2 linked regions of the Anatilimnocola aggregata genome follow. The protein of the gene in region 1 interacts with the protein of each later gene in a pairwise test. Links are inferred from orthologs where the notes say so. Each region holds a gene or a part of one and is shown on either strand. Other genes may lie near its edges.

Region 1 (7,630 bases):
GTGATGACTCTCTACACGCGACGTAGGTTCACTGTTCAACAAATAGCGTTGGCTTTCGAACACATTGCGCTCGATGTTAGCGGAGATTTCATCGAGCGGCAAATGACTCAGGCGGTCGAGCGCGAAGGGATTTTGCAGCTCGATTCCAATCTGGTCGAGAGACAAGAGTGGATAGGCCACGACGAGCACGATAATCGGTGTCATCACGCCCGTCTTGTCGACAATCGCGATTGGCAGCGCGACCAAGTAGACGAACAAGAAGCGGCGAATTTTAATCGAAAACACCTTGGCCAGCGGCGTTTTCAAGATGCGTTCGCAAGCGCCGATATGGTCGATCAGTGAAGCCCGCTCATGCTCGGCCTGCATAAAGGCGAAGCGGTCGAGTTGGCCATCGCGCACGGCCCTAGCCAGCAATTGGGCGAGCCGACCGGCAACATACATCGGCGCATGCGGAGCTGCCGCCAGGAGCGCTGTCTGCGATTTGCCGAGCAGTTTTTCCATATCTTGGAAGTCGGTTTCACCGCGCAGGCTATGGCGGCAGGCATGGGCGAATGCAGCCGTCCAGCGACTGAACTCGTCCTGCCATTGACGATCCTGGGGCCCATATACGGCACCGATCGTGGCCAGGTTACGCGTCTGATTCACGATGCCGCCCCAAAGTTTGCGAGCTTCGTACCAGCGGTCGTAACCAGCATTCGTCCGCGTGACCAAGATCAACGCTAAGACTACGCCAACAATTTCGTACGGTGCGACTGCAAGCCCCGTCTGAACATCTGTCCACACCACCACGGCATGCACGAACATGCCGATCAAGCAGAAAATTAACACGCGTACCGCCACTTGCGGCGTAACCGAGCCATTCACGCGAACGACTTCTGACCAAAAGTCCTGGCGATTCATACAACAACCTTTCGATCTCAAAAAACGATATTCGCGGTACGATCATCGCCGATTCGCTGACAACACCTACGCCATGAGATACAGTCCCATGTTTGTCTGCTGAAGAATCAACCGGGCAGGATCGGGCAAGAGAGTGCGCAGAATCGAGTTCCCCTTGGGGATGCCCATGACCACCAGGTCGGCTTGCCACTTCTGTGCATAGGGAAGCAACATGCGGCGCAACGAACCGCGCAGCCAGCCACTTTCACAGTCAAGCTGGCGAGAGCGACTGTATTCAGCCATTTCCCGCAGCAGTTCTTGAGCCTGCTCATCGGTCGCGCCGATAGCCAGCAGGCGTTGTTCGGCCGCAGGAAAGAGATTCTGAGAGAGGAACTGCCGAATTGCCTTGGCAGAAGCAAGTAACCCATCGGTAACCAACAGGACTCTGCGGATCTCACTTTCGGCATCCCGCAGAACCAACAGCGGCTGCACGCCGCACGAGAGCAACGCCAGCGTTTCCGCAGCAGTTAAGCCTTGCTCCCCGAGCGGCCCCTGCTGAGAGAGATGCCCGGTCACCACCAGGTCGTGGAACTGCGCCTCGCGCGGGATGACTTCAAACGGATCGCCTTTGCTCCGCCTAACATCGAAGTTGACGCCGGCTTGAAAACAGGCCGCCGACAACTGCTGGCAAACCCGATCGTGTTCGCGATCCACTCAGTTCAGCCGTCCCGACTCTGAATTGCAGTAAGCGGCAGACTCGCAAGTCGTTGCTAAGGAAGTGAATTGACGTGTGTCCAGGAGCGTCAAGCCGCGCACTCGGGCTCCGCTGCGCTGCGCCAGCTCGACTCCCAGCGCGATGGCCCCTGGAGCCAAACGCGCGTCGGACAGGTGTAGCAGCAGGCGGCTGAGCATTGTGACCGTTTCGCACGTTGAAACCAGTGGCGGGAAAATTGCTACACGACGGAATCCACTGCTGCGTCTAGACTTGCGACAATTTGTCGTAGTTGACCTTGCCATAGACTGGATTACATTTTCGTAACTTTAGGCAAGTCCTCGTCCATAGGCAACTTCAACTTTATCACTTGCACCATTGAAAATTTCTATACATTGGAGTGCGTCAATGCAGCGCATTAGCTCTGCCAACGCAGCTGCTTCTGTAACAGCCAGCTGCAAGAACCTGCCTGCCTAGATCGATCGCACCCCGCCAAAATCCTGCTTCAGAGCCCTGCTGCCATGATGGAAAAACTGCAAGACCTGAACTTTCTCCACCTCTTTTATTTTTGGATGGTGGTACGTCACGGCAGCATCACCGCTGCCTGCGAGCGGCTACACCTCACGCAACCCACGATCAGCACTCAAATTCGCAAACTCGAGAAGTCGCTGGGGCACGAGTTATTTAGCCGAACGGGGCGAGAACTCGAGCTAACCGAAGTTGGTCAGTCGGTGTTTGAATACGCCGAAGATATGTTTGCCGTCGGCCGCGAATTGCTCGGTGCCCTGCGGGGAGTTCCCTCGAAGCGAGCGTTGCGCTTGCATGTCGGCGTGCCGATGGTCATGCCGAAGTGGATTACCTATCGCTTACTCGAGCCGATTCTGCATTTCCCGCAACCGCTGCAGATACTTTGTCACGAGGCCCCGCTCGACATCCTGATCGCTGACCTGATGCGACATAAGTACGATGTGATCCTCTCCGATACGCCCGTTCCTTCCAGCAAGAGAGTCCGCAGCTATAGCCACCTTCTGGGAAGTTGCGGCGTCACCTTGTGTGCCTCACGCGAACTGGCAAGTCGCTTGCAAAGAAGATTTCCGCAGTCCATGGACGGTGCGCCGATGTTATTGCCAGCCGCGAACACCGAACTGCGCCGCTTGATCGATCGCTGGCTGGATGACACCGGCCTGTCGCCGCGCGTCATTGCCGAAATCAACGACAGCGCTTTGTTGCAAGTCTTCGGCCAGGGTGGCGCGGGCGTGTTTCCCATTCCTACAGCAGTGCTGCCTGAGGTGAAGCGGCAGTTCGATGTGGAAGAAGTCGGCCAACTGAACGATCTGCAGCTCAATTTTTATGCGATTACGCTGCAACGCAAGTTGACCCATCCCGCTGTGGTGGCGATCTCAGCGGCGGCCAAAGATGACCTGCTGACGTTTACCACCGCTTGAGTTTTCCCATAACTGTTGCTTGATTCATGGCTGCCGAAGCAATTGGACAGTTAGCGTCGGAATCGAACCTGGCAACGTTTTTAGGAGTGGCAACGATTTGACATTCTCCAGCCATTTATTTCCATTCCGCCCTTTCCCCGGTCTTCTGGGCGGAACATAATACGTGAGTCCAACTTAAGCTGACGCGGCGGAACTATCCGGTTTTGCCCACCCGAGTGACCTCATCCTTTAGCTCGAGTGCTGTCTGGCCTGCTGATCCTACCGCCCAGCCTTTTCATGTTTTGAAGTCCGCAGGCTCCTTTCCCCGCTGCCTGCGCACGGTTTGCAGTACAGGACACAACAGTCAGCTGCCGGATATTCATCCTGGCCAGCTACCGCTTGTTGTTTCCGGAAGGATCGCTTCGCACCCCACCCATGCGCCGTTCGCGCGCCACAGGCATCGTCCCCGCTCAGCTCATCAGGAGCGCCAGGTATGGCTACGTTTAAGAACTTTCGCCGCGGTGATCGAGATTCCCGCCGGCCCGATCCGTCTCGCCCCGACTCTTCACGACCACCCGGCGAGAACGGCAGCACGACTAATCCCAACTTGCCCAAGCACGTGCAGCGCCTACGCGAGATCGAGCAAGAAGGCGAGCCCCTGTCGCTGGCTGAAGAGCTGGCCGACTTGATGGCCCACCATCGCGAAGAAGCAGGCACCGAAGAGCGCTACGAAGAGCTGAAGAAGAGTGGCTTCCAAATCGCCGATCTGCAGAAGATGACGATGGGCGAGCTGATGGAAGAAGCTCGCAAGGAAAAGCTCGACGAAGTCGCAGGCGTTCGCCGGCAGGATCTGATCTTTCGCATTCTGAAAGAACGGGTCAAACAAAGCGGGCTGATGTATGGCGAAGGAACGCTCGAGATTCTGCCCGATGGCTTCGGCTTTCTCCGCAGTCCCGATTATCACTACTTGTCGTGCCCCGACGATATCTACGTCTCGCCCAGTCAGATTCGCCGCTTTGGCTTGAAGACGGGTTGCACCGTTGCTGGCCAAATTCGTCCGCCGAAAGAGAACGAGCGGTACTTCGCCTTGCTGCGGGTCGAAGCGATCAATTTTCAGGATCCGAGTCTTGCCTCGGGCCGCGTGACGTTCGACGACCTCACGCCACTCCACCCCGATCAACGCATCGTGATGGAAAGCGATCCGGAAGACGTTTGCACTCGCGTCATCGATCTGGTCACCCCGATTGGCTTCGGTCAGCGCGGTTTGATTGTCAGTCCGCCGCGGGCCGGCAAGACCATCTTGATGCAGAAGATGGCCAAGGCGGTACTGAAGAATTTTCCCGATGCTTACGTGATGATGCTGCTGGTCGACGAACGGCCGGAAGAAGTGACCGACATGGAGCGGCAAGTCAAAGGCCGCAACTGCGAGGTTGTGAGCAGCACCTTCGACGAAGCCAGTTCGCGGCACGTGCAAGTCGCCCACATGGTCCTGGAAAAGGCCAAGCGATTGGTTGAGTGCGGCGTCGATGTCGTGATCTTCCTTGACTCGATCACGCGTCTGGCCCGCGCCTGGAATAGCGAATGCCCGCAATCGGGCAAGTTGCTCACCGGCGGTCTCGATGCCAACGCCCTGCAACAGCCCAAGCGATTCTTCGGTTCGGCACGCAAGGTCGAAGAAGGGGGCTCGCTTACCATTTTGGCCACGGCACTTGTCGATACCGGCAGCAAAATGGACGACGTGATTTTCGAAGAGTTTAAGGGAACCGGAAATCTCGAAATTCACCTCGATCGCAAACTGGTCGATAAGCGAATTTGGCCAGCCATCGATATCAACAAGAGTGGCACGCGCCGCGAAGAGATTCTGATGGACGCGGACGAGCACAAACGGGTCAGCTTGATGCGCCGCGCTCTGGCCGAACTCAATCCGCCCGATGCCATGGACATGCTCGTCACCAAGCTCGCAAAGACTAAGACGAACGCCGAGTTTTTGATGAGCGTGAACTTGAAGTGATTGCAGATTTGAGATTGAAGATTGCAGATTGAATATAAATTGGCCACAATCTGCAATCTGAAATCAACAATCTGCAATTCCTCGGAGCCTGCCTCATGTCGTCGTTGCTGCTGGTCGTTGCGCTGTTGGCCGCGGAGCCGAATGAAAAACTGTTTCAAGCTTCACCGCTAACGAAGCCGGGCGAATTTACTGCCGGCATCGAGGGCCCCGCTTGCGACAAGGACGGCAACATCTACGCCGTGAACTTTGGTTCACAAGGGACGATTGGCCGCGTAACGCCCGACGGCAAGGGGGAAGTCTTCGTCAAGCTCGACGGAAAAAGTGTCGGCAACGGCATTCGCTTCGATGCGGCCGGGCAGATGTATGTGGCCGATTACGTGAGGCATAACGCCCTGCAGATCGATCCCCAGACGAAGAAGATTTCGGTCTTCGCGCACGAGCCGAAGATGAATCAGCCCAACGACCTGGCAATTGCCGCCGACGGCACTCTCTTCGCCAGCGACCCTGCCTGGGGTAAGAACACCGGACAACTCTGGCGAATTTCGAACAAGGGTGAAGTCACCCAACTGGCCAAGGATCTGGGGACGACCAACGGAATTGATGTCAGCCCCGATGGCAAGACACTGTATGTAAACGAGAGTGTGCAGCGGGGAGTGTGGGCCTTTCCGATCCATGCGGACGGTACGCTTGGCGAGAAGAAACTCGTCAAGCAGTTCGAAGATCACGGCTTCGACGGGATGCGCTGCGATGTGAAAGGCAATCTCTACATCACCCGCTACGGCAAGGGAACGGTCGTCAAACTGTCTCCGCAGGGAGAAGTGCTGCAGGAAGTCGATGTGCTCGGCAAACGACCAAGCAACCTCTGCTTCGGCGGTCCCGACGGCCGGACGGTCTACGTGACTGAAGTCGAGCACACCCGGCTCGTACAATTTCGAGTCGACGATCCCGGTCTCGAATGGCAGCGGCAGCAGAAGTAACTCAGCGTCTCGCTGGACGATTCGCGGCAAGCATGGCCGCAGAGAATCTGTGTAATCATTTCGCGCTATCTTCGGTAGGTTCTGGCCGCTGGCCGGAACCTGAAGCGGTGAGACACCGGATTTGCAATTTGTCGGTCCTGTGCCCAATGACGGCCCCAACTGCGGACCAGGATCACATCCGGCGGATGTGACCTACTTATGGGCGTGAACGGTTAAAAATCTTGCTACTCGCTGACCAGACTTGTCACGCGCCGCGCGTCTAATTGCTGCGGCGATTTATTTTTCAATCTGGCATCATCTGCTTGCAAATTGCGAATTTTGTCTCGACGAATCAGGCAACATGTCATGAGTTATTGATATTTACTAAGGGCGAGTACTCTTCCGTAGTCGCCAGCGGCGGCGTTTGCGTGGACAATTGCCGGCCGGCTGCTGGGGAGCGAATAAGGGCTTAAAATAACGGAAATTAACGGAAATCGACTTTTGGAGCTTTTGGTCAGACGACAAGGACTTACGGCGAGCCAAAAGATCGCAATGATCTGCCACAGAAGCACTTAGCGACGTAGCCGCAGAAGTCGAAGAAATTGAAAATTCCGGAAATTTCCTGCTGTCGTTTTCGCCGCTCGCATGGCAACTGAGTCGCAAGGCGGCCAAAGCCGTTAGGGCGGCTTGTCCGCCACCGACAGAAACTTACTCGTCCCTACCTAATCAAACAGATCTGCCACCGAGTGGCTTTGCCTATAAATCGGATTTGCTATCGCATTTCGTAGGGCCCGGTATGCGGACCATCGCAGCGGGTTGTGGTCCGCACAGTGGACCCTCCAGATTTTGGGCAAAGCCCTACCGTGCCGGCAGAAACGGTGGCGGTGACTTTGCTGCTGCGAAAAAAATCTTCCTCGCTCGGACCTAACTAGTCACAGACATAGCGACAATTGTATACGTCGGAAGTGATTGCACGTTGCGATCGAGTCCGGCGGCCGTCGCTGGAGTTCTAGCCCCGGCAGCGGATCGTCCAAAGTGGTTTTTGGCCAGCCAGGCGTTCGTCTCATTTTGGCGACAAACTTTCACCAAAATGAGAAGTTCCGTTGTAAGAGTGACATTTCGTCGCCGGTACAAACTGGTGAACAGAAATCGCTTGATGAACGTAAAGTCTTGGCAGGACAGCAGCAGCGAGTTGAGTTGCAAATGAGTCGCTGGTTTTGGCCCAAGGCTTGCTTCGATGGCTTTCGCCCATTGAACGCCAGTCCGGAAGGTGGAACCATCCGTCAAACGAAACAGGGAGGTGTGTGATGTCAGGAAACCCGTTCAAATTTCTCGGTGGCATGGTCCTCGAAATCGCCGCGGTCGTCGCCGTGCTGGCATTGCTGCCAGCACTAGGCAGCCGCGAAAAGCAGGCCACTGCGTTGTCGCAGTTGTCGAGTGCCATTCCGAACCAGGTCTTTTTCGATGCCAAGTCAGCTCGCACGCTCGACTTGATTCCGCCCACTCAGGTTCCGCACGACCAACCGGTTCAGAGCCAATACGCTCCGGCGCGGTCGACCCCGCCAGCCGTTTGGGCGAGCGACTTTTCCCGTCCCGCTCCGGTAGCTCAGCAGCGATTTGTAGAAGAGATGCTCGACTACAATAGCCA
Region 2 (5,871 bases), 490 kb from region 1 along the record:
GCAGTGGCGAAGCAGTTCCCGCAGCGACGGTAGTCTGGTGTGCTGGCATGCGGGCCAATCCGCTGACGCAGCAGTTCGGCGTGGAGTTGAATCGCTTTGGGCAATTGGCCGTCGACGAGTTCCTGCGCGTCAAAAACGTGCCGCACGTATTTGCTGCTGGGGATTCGGCCACGGCAATGATGGACGAGCAACATGCGTCCGTTATGTCGTGCCAGCATGGGCGGCCGATGGGGCGATTTGCTGGGCACAACGTCGTCAGCGACCTGTTCGCCCAGCCGATGTTGCCCCTGCATATCGACTGGTATGTCACGGTGCTCGACCTCGGTTCTTGGGGAGCCGTTTATACCGAAGGCTGGGACCGCCATATGGTTGCTCAGGGGGCAGACGCCAAACAGACGAAACAGATCATCAATTGTCAGCGAATCTACCCGCCCCTCAATCGCAATCGCGATGAAATCCTGGCCGCGGCTGCTCCGGTTGTTCAGCGACCGCCGCAGTACCAACACTGAGAAATGTTCTGGAACCCCATGCATTTTGCCCGGCTTTCCATCCTTTGCGGAAGGATTGAATTACATGCTTGAGAGGGGCGCGAACCTGCGAATTTGGTCCGCGGTCCTGCTTAAGAGGCAGATAGGCAATGCCCAGAGATCCGATTTTGCGGATCGATTTCGGCAGGCGGGGTGTGGAAACTGCCCTAAGTCGTCTTGCGTACTCGGGAAGCGTCACTATATTAACTGGTTTTCGACACCGGAAAATCGCTACCGAGATAAGTGGCCAGCGTAGCTCAATTGGCAGAGCAACGGTTTTGTAAACCGTAGGTTGTGGGTTCAAGTCCCTCCGCTGGCTCTGCCGATCTAGTCCGATTTGGCACTTTTCGCAGTGTATTCAAGGTTTGTGGCCGGAAAGTTTGGTTTGCAGGTCTGTTGAAGTTGGTTCAAGTCTGGTGAGTTTCCCGAGCGGTCAAAGGGGACAGACTGTAAATCTGTTGACTTCGGTCTTCGGAGGTTCGAATCCTCCACTCACCACTGGCTGGCCTTGGTCGCGATGCAAGTCGCCGTCTGTGGGCCCGCAAGTGATGGAAAATTGGTAGATTGGTGCTAGTCGTCGCAGTTCGTGTCCGGCGAGCTTGGTTTTGCAGGTGCTGGGTTGAATCGCGGGTGTAGCTCAATGGTAGAGCAACAGCCTTCCAAGCTGATGACGAGGGTTCGATTCCCTTCACCCGCTTTGCTGCTATGCCTGGCCAAATGACATTGGCTGGTCGGCGGAGCAAGGCTGCTGAAGGTGTTTGGTCGGTTTGAAGTTGGCTGCTGTAGCTCAGTTGGTAGAGCACTTCCTTGGTAAGGAAGAGGTCTCGGGTTCAAGTCCCGACAGCAGCTCTAGTGATATGGCCGTTTAGTCCATATCCTGATGGAAGCAATGTTTCAGGCATCGATTCACAAGGTAACGTAGGTAAGAAAGCAATGGCCAAGGAAACTTTTCAGCGGACTAAGCCGCACTGCAACGTCGGCACGATCGGCCACATCGACCATGGCAAGACCACGACAACGGCAGCCTTGGTGTCGGTTCAGGCTGCAAAGGGCCTTGCTACAATCAAGTCGTATGCGGATATCGCCAAGGGCGGTACCGTTCGCGATGCCACGAAGACGGTGACGATCGCCGTGTCGCACGTCGAATACGAGACCGAAAAGCGTCACTACGCTCACATCGACTGCCCCGGACACGCCGACTTTATTAAGAACATGATCACCGGTGCCGCCCAGATGGACGGTGCGATCCTGGTCGTGTCGGCTGCTGACGGCCCGATGCCGCAGACTCGCGAACACGTGCTGTTGGCTCGTCAGGTAGACGTCCCTGCACTCGTTGTGTTCCTCAACAAGATCGACCTCGTCGACGATCCCGACCTGCTCGAGCTCGTTGAAATGGAAATTCGCGAACTGCTCACCAAGAACGGCTTCCCCGGCGACGACATTCCAATCGTCCGCGGTTGCGCCCTGCCCGCTTACCAGAATCCTTCGGATCCTGCTGCTCGTAAGTGCATCGAAGACCTGCTCGACGCAGTCGATAGCTACATTCCCCAACCAAAGCGCGAAGAAGACAAGCCATTCCTTATGGCTATCGAAGACGTCTTCTCGATCGAAGGTCGCGGTACTGTCGCCACCGGTCGTATTGAGCGCGGCGTAGTGAAGGTTGGCGACGAAGTCATGATCATCGGTCTCAGCAAAGAGCCGACCAAGACCACCGTCACTGGCGTCGAAATGTTCCGCAAGGAACTCGGCGAAGGTCGTGCAGGAGACAACGTCGGTTGCTTGCTCCGTGGCGTTCGTCGCGAAGACATCGAGCGTGGCCAGGTTCTCGCCAAAGCCAACTCGATCACCCCGCACACCAAGTTCGAAGCAGAAGTGTACTGCTTGTCGAAGGAAGAAGGTGGTCGCCACACTCCGTTCTTCAGCGGTTATCGCCCGCAGTTTTACTTCCGCACCACCGACGTGACCGGTACTGCCGACCTCGTCGGTGCCGACATGTGCATGCCTGGCGACAACGTCAAGGTTGTGGTCACACTGCACAAGCCCATCGCCATGGATGACGGCGTGCGTTTTGCTATCCGCGAAGGTGGCAAGACCGTCGGTTCGGGCGTTGTGACCAAGGTTGTTGAGTAGTCCAAGATAAATCTCAGCTGGCGGCCCTCGTTTGGGGTGTCGCCAGTGCTGGCAGATTTGTAGATTAATACAGGTGAGCCGCCGGTTTCTAGTAGATCCAGCGGCACCCATTGCCCGGGCCCTTTGCGGTCCGGGCGTTTGCTTACGGGTGTAGCTCAATTGGTAGAGCACCGGTCTCCAAAACCGGGGGTTGCGGGTTCGATTCCCTCCGCCCGTGCTGGCAGAAGGTTGGATTGCCGCAAGGCAATGTTGCCTCAGTAAAAGATGTTGCCTTAATAACTTGTTCAATTGGGGGACGGCGAGGATCGCCGGCTCCATGCTCGCTCAGCGATGCACTTCGGTGCCCTGCTGAAAGAGCAGCACCGCCGGGCAAGGGACCATGTCAAAAGATAAAGCGGCGTCGAGTATGGGACTGAATTTGATTCTCAGCGAATTCCTGAGCACTGGGCTGTACAAGCGTAGCCAGGGTCGCCTCGCGCGCCAAATTACGTGCGTGGTGATCTGGGTAGTTGTCGCTTTTGGTGCCTGGCGATTGGCTGAAGCTGGCCTGCAGGGGCAGCAGAATGCTGTTCGCTACGGCATTGCTTCGGCAGTGCTGCTAGCTGGCCTCTGGATTGGCTATCGACTGGTAAACTATCCGCCATTCGCCGATTTTTTGATCGCCGTCGAAGCGGAAATGAACAAGGTCTCGTGGCCGACCTGGCGCGAGTTGTCGCGCAGCACCACGGTGGTGATTGTCTTGATTATCGGCCTGACGGCTGTCCTGTTTGCCCTCGATGCTGCCTGGCTGGGCATCTTGACGGCCCTTGGCGTTGCCAAGGGTTAGGTTTGTTGTCCCGCATCGACGTTGGTTCTCGAGTACCGGTGAAGGCCCCGAAAATGCATCCCGATAGTCCCGAAAATTCCGAGCCTGATGCTGGTCCTGCGACTTCCAGCGATGTGGTGCCGCCCGTCGAGCCAACTGCTGCCACGCCCGCACAGCCTCAGCCCGATGATGTCACGCTCTCGCCCGGTTCGCTCGCCGCCTCCAGCCAGGCTGGCGATCCTCCGCATCGCGCTACCGAAGAAGCGCAATTGGATGCCACCGAGATTGACGAACCAGAAGTCGAAGCTGATGAGCCGGAAGCAGACGTTCCGGACCGCGAGCCGCTTGAGTTCATCGATGAATCGCGGCTCGACGACTCGCTGACGTTCGATTGGTACATCCTCAAAATCCAGGTCAATCGCGAAGACTCGATCAAGGACGCCCTCCTTCGCCGCATCAAGATGAATGGGGTGGAGCGGTACTTCAAAGACGTGGTCGTTCCCACCGAAGATGTGGCCGAGTTCACCAAGACCGGCAAGCGCAAGGTTGTCAAAAAGAAGCTCTATCCGGGCTACTTGCTGATTAACATGGCCGTCAACGATGAGTCGTGGTTCGCGATTCGTGAAACGGCCGGCATTGGCGACTTCACCGGCTCCGGCGGCAAGCCCACGCCGATGTTGCCGCACGACGTTGAGACCATTCTGCGGAAGAGCAAGGTGCTCACCGACGAAGCGACTCCCGTCAAGTCGACCATTCCTTTCAAGAAGGCCGATCGTGTTCGGGTCAAGGAAGGGAACTTCCAAAACTTCGAGGGCGAGGTTGCCGCCGTCGATCAGGCCAACGGACGGGTCAAGGTTCTGGTGCTCATTTTTGGTCGCTCGACCGAGATCGAGTTCCAGCACTGGCAGATCGAACTCATTTAGACAAAGACAAGCCAGTCGCCGGTAATCGCCGCAGGCCGCGCGATTCCGCATTAAATCAAGTTTCCATTCGTTTTGTGAAGGCAGTAGTAGCATGGCTAAGGTTAAGCAGGTTACGGGTCAGGCAAAGTTTCAAGTGACGGGTGGTCAGGCTACCCCGGCCCCGCCAGTTGGTACTTCGCTCGGTAAGTTCGGTATCAACCTCGGCCAATTCGTCTCGCAGTTCAATGAGCGAACTCGCGAATTCATGGGGATTCCAATTCCCGTGGTCGTGACCGTTTATAACGATCGTTCGTTCGAATTCATCACCAAGAGCCCCCCCGCGTCAGCGTTGCTCAAAATGGCTGCTGGCTGTGCCAAGGGTGCAGGCGTGCCGAACAAAGACAAGGTCGGCAAGGTGACCAAGGCCCAAATCTTGGAAATCGTGAAAAAGAAAGAGGACGTCCTGAACTCGATGGATCCCGAGCGTGCTGGCAGAATGATCGAAGGGACGGCTCGCAGCATGGGGATTGTTGTCGAAGGTTAATTCGAACCCCCTTGTCACCTAGCAGGCATCTCGCTAGGATACTCGATTCTCCGCATCCCGCACTATTCCCGCGAGGAGAGCCTGGGGCTCTCTGTTTTCCATGCCCAAGCAATCGAAGCGTTTTCGTGCCCTCCTCAAGGTCGCGCCGCCCACTAAGGACGTTATTTCCTTGGACAAGGCTGTCGAGCGCCTGAAGCAGTTTGGCAATACCAAGTTCGATCAAGCGATCGAAATCCACATGCGTTTGGGTGTTGATCCCAAGCAGGCCGACCAAATCGTGCGTGGTAGCGTGGTGCTGCCTCACGGCATTGGCAAGGCTCAGCGCGTTGCTGTGTTCGCCAAGGGCGAACTGGCTGCGGCAGCAACTGCTGCTGGTGCCGACTTTGTGGGCCAGGAAGAATTGGCTCAGAAGATCAAGGACGGCTGGACCGATTTCGATGTCTGCATCGCCGCTCCCGACATGATGGGTCTCGTTGGTCCGCTCGGTCGCGTGCTCGGCCCGCGTGGCTTGATGCCGTCGCCTCGCGCCGGCACCGTGACGCCCGATGTATCGCGCGTGGTCAAGGAATACAAAGCTGGTAAGGTCGAATTTCGCAACGACAACGGCGGCATTGTGCACGCAATTGTTGGCAAGGCGAGCTTCGAAGCACCCAAGCTGAAAGAGAACATCGAGGCCTTCGTGCAGTACGTGTTGGGCCTGAAGCCAAACACGGTGAAGGGCACTTACGTAAAGAGCGTGGCCCTTTGTGCCACGATGAGCCCGGCGGTTCGCATTGCAGTGTAGTGATTGCTGTTTGCTGGCGTTTTGTTGGTCGGCAATTGGATTTCATTGAGAATAGAAGTGCGGCATGAGCAAGACACTAAAGCGTCTGATCACTGAAGAAATCAAGCAGCGGCTGCAGGGCGTGAACGACGCCGTGCTCGTCAACGTGATTGGCTTGGATTCTTCGAACACCTATAACC

What was found. The genes of interacting proteins can lie anywhere in the genome.
Region 2: the proteins of rho (region 1) and nusG interact in binary tests that used the Escherichia coli proteins (3 or more experiments, as listed by UniProt). The link is inferred for Anatilimnocola aggregata from one-to-one orthologs.

Annotation. Positions count from the first base shown.
Region 1 is NZ_CP036274.1:7,635,838-7,643,467, forward strand. What follows is about bases 2,805-5,767. They hold rho (transcription termination factor Rho), read left to right. Parts: upstream 2,805-3,508; coding sequence 3,509-5,026; downstream 5,027-5,767. Other genes in these bases: ETAA8_RS29050 (LysR family transcriptional regulator), read left to right, coding at 2,805-3,036; ETAA8_RS29060 (SMP-30/gluconolactonase/LRE family protein), read left to right, coding at 5,122-5,767. Also shown: ETAA8_RS29040 (bestrophin family protein), read right to left, coding at 1-900; ETAA8_RS29045 (universal stress protein), read right to left, coding at 967-1,593; more of ETAA8_RS29050, read left to right, coding at 2,113-2,804; more of ETAA8_RS29060, read left to right, coding at 5,768-6,003; ETAA8_RS29065 (hypothetical protein), read left to right, coding at 7,290-7,630. UniProt on the Escherichia coli protein: Facilitates transcription termination by a mechanism that involves Rho binding to the nascent RNA, activation of Rho's RNA-dependent ATPase activity, and release of the mRNA from the DNA template.
Region 2 is NZ_CP036274.1:7,147,970-7,153,840, forward strand. Bases 2,656-5,460 are described here. They hold nusG (transcription termination/antitermination protein NusG), read left to right. Parts: upstream 2,656-3,536; coding sequence 3,537-4,385; downstream 4,386-5,460. Other genes in these bases: tuf (elongation factor Tu), read left to right, coding at 2,656-2,657; secE (preprotein translocase subunit SecE), read left to right, coding at 3,037-3,483; rplK (50S ribosomal protein L11), read left to right, coding at 4,477-4,908; rplA (50S ribosomal protein L1), read left to right, coding at 5,009-5,460. Outside these bases: ETAA8_RS26980 (NAD(P)/FAD-dependent oxidoreductase), read left to right, coding at 1-509; more of tuf, read left to right, coding at 1,461-2,655; more of rplA, read left to right, coding at 5,461-5,692; rplJ (50S ribosomal protein L10), read left to right, coding at 5,757-5,871. UniProt on the Escherichia coli protein: Part of the processive rRNA transcription and antitermination complex (rrnTAC). The complex forms an RNA-chaperone ring around the RNA exit tunnel of RNA polymerase (RNAP).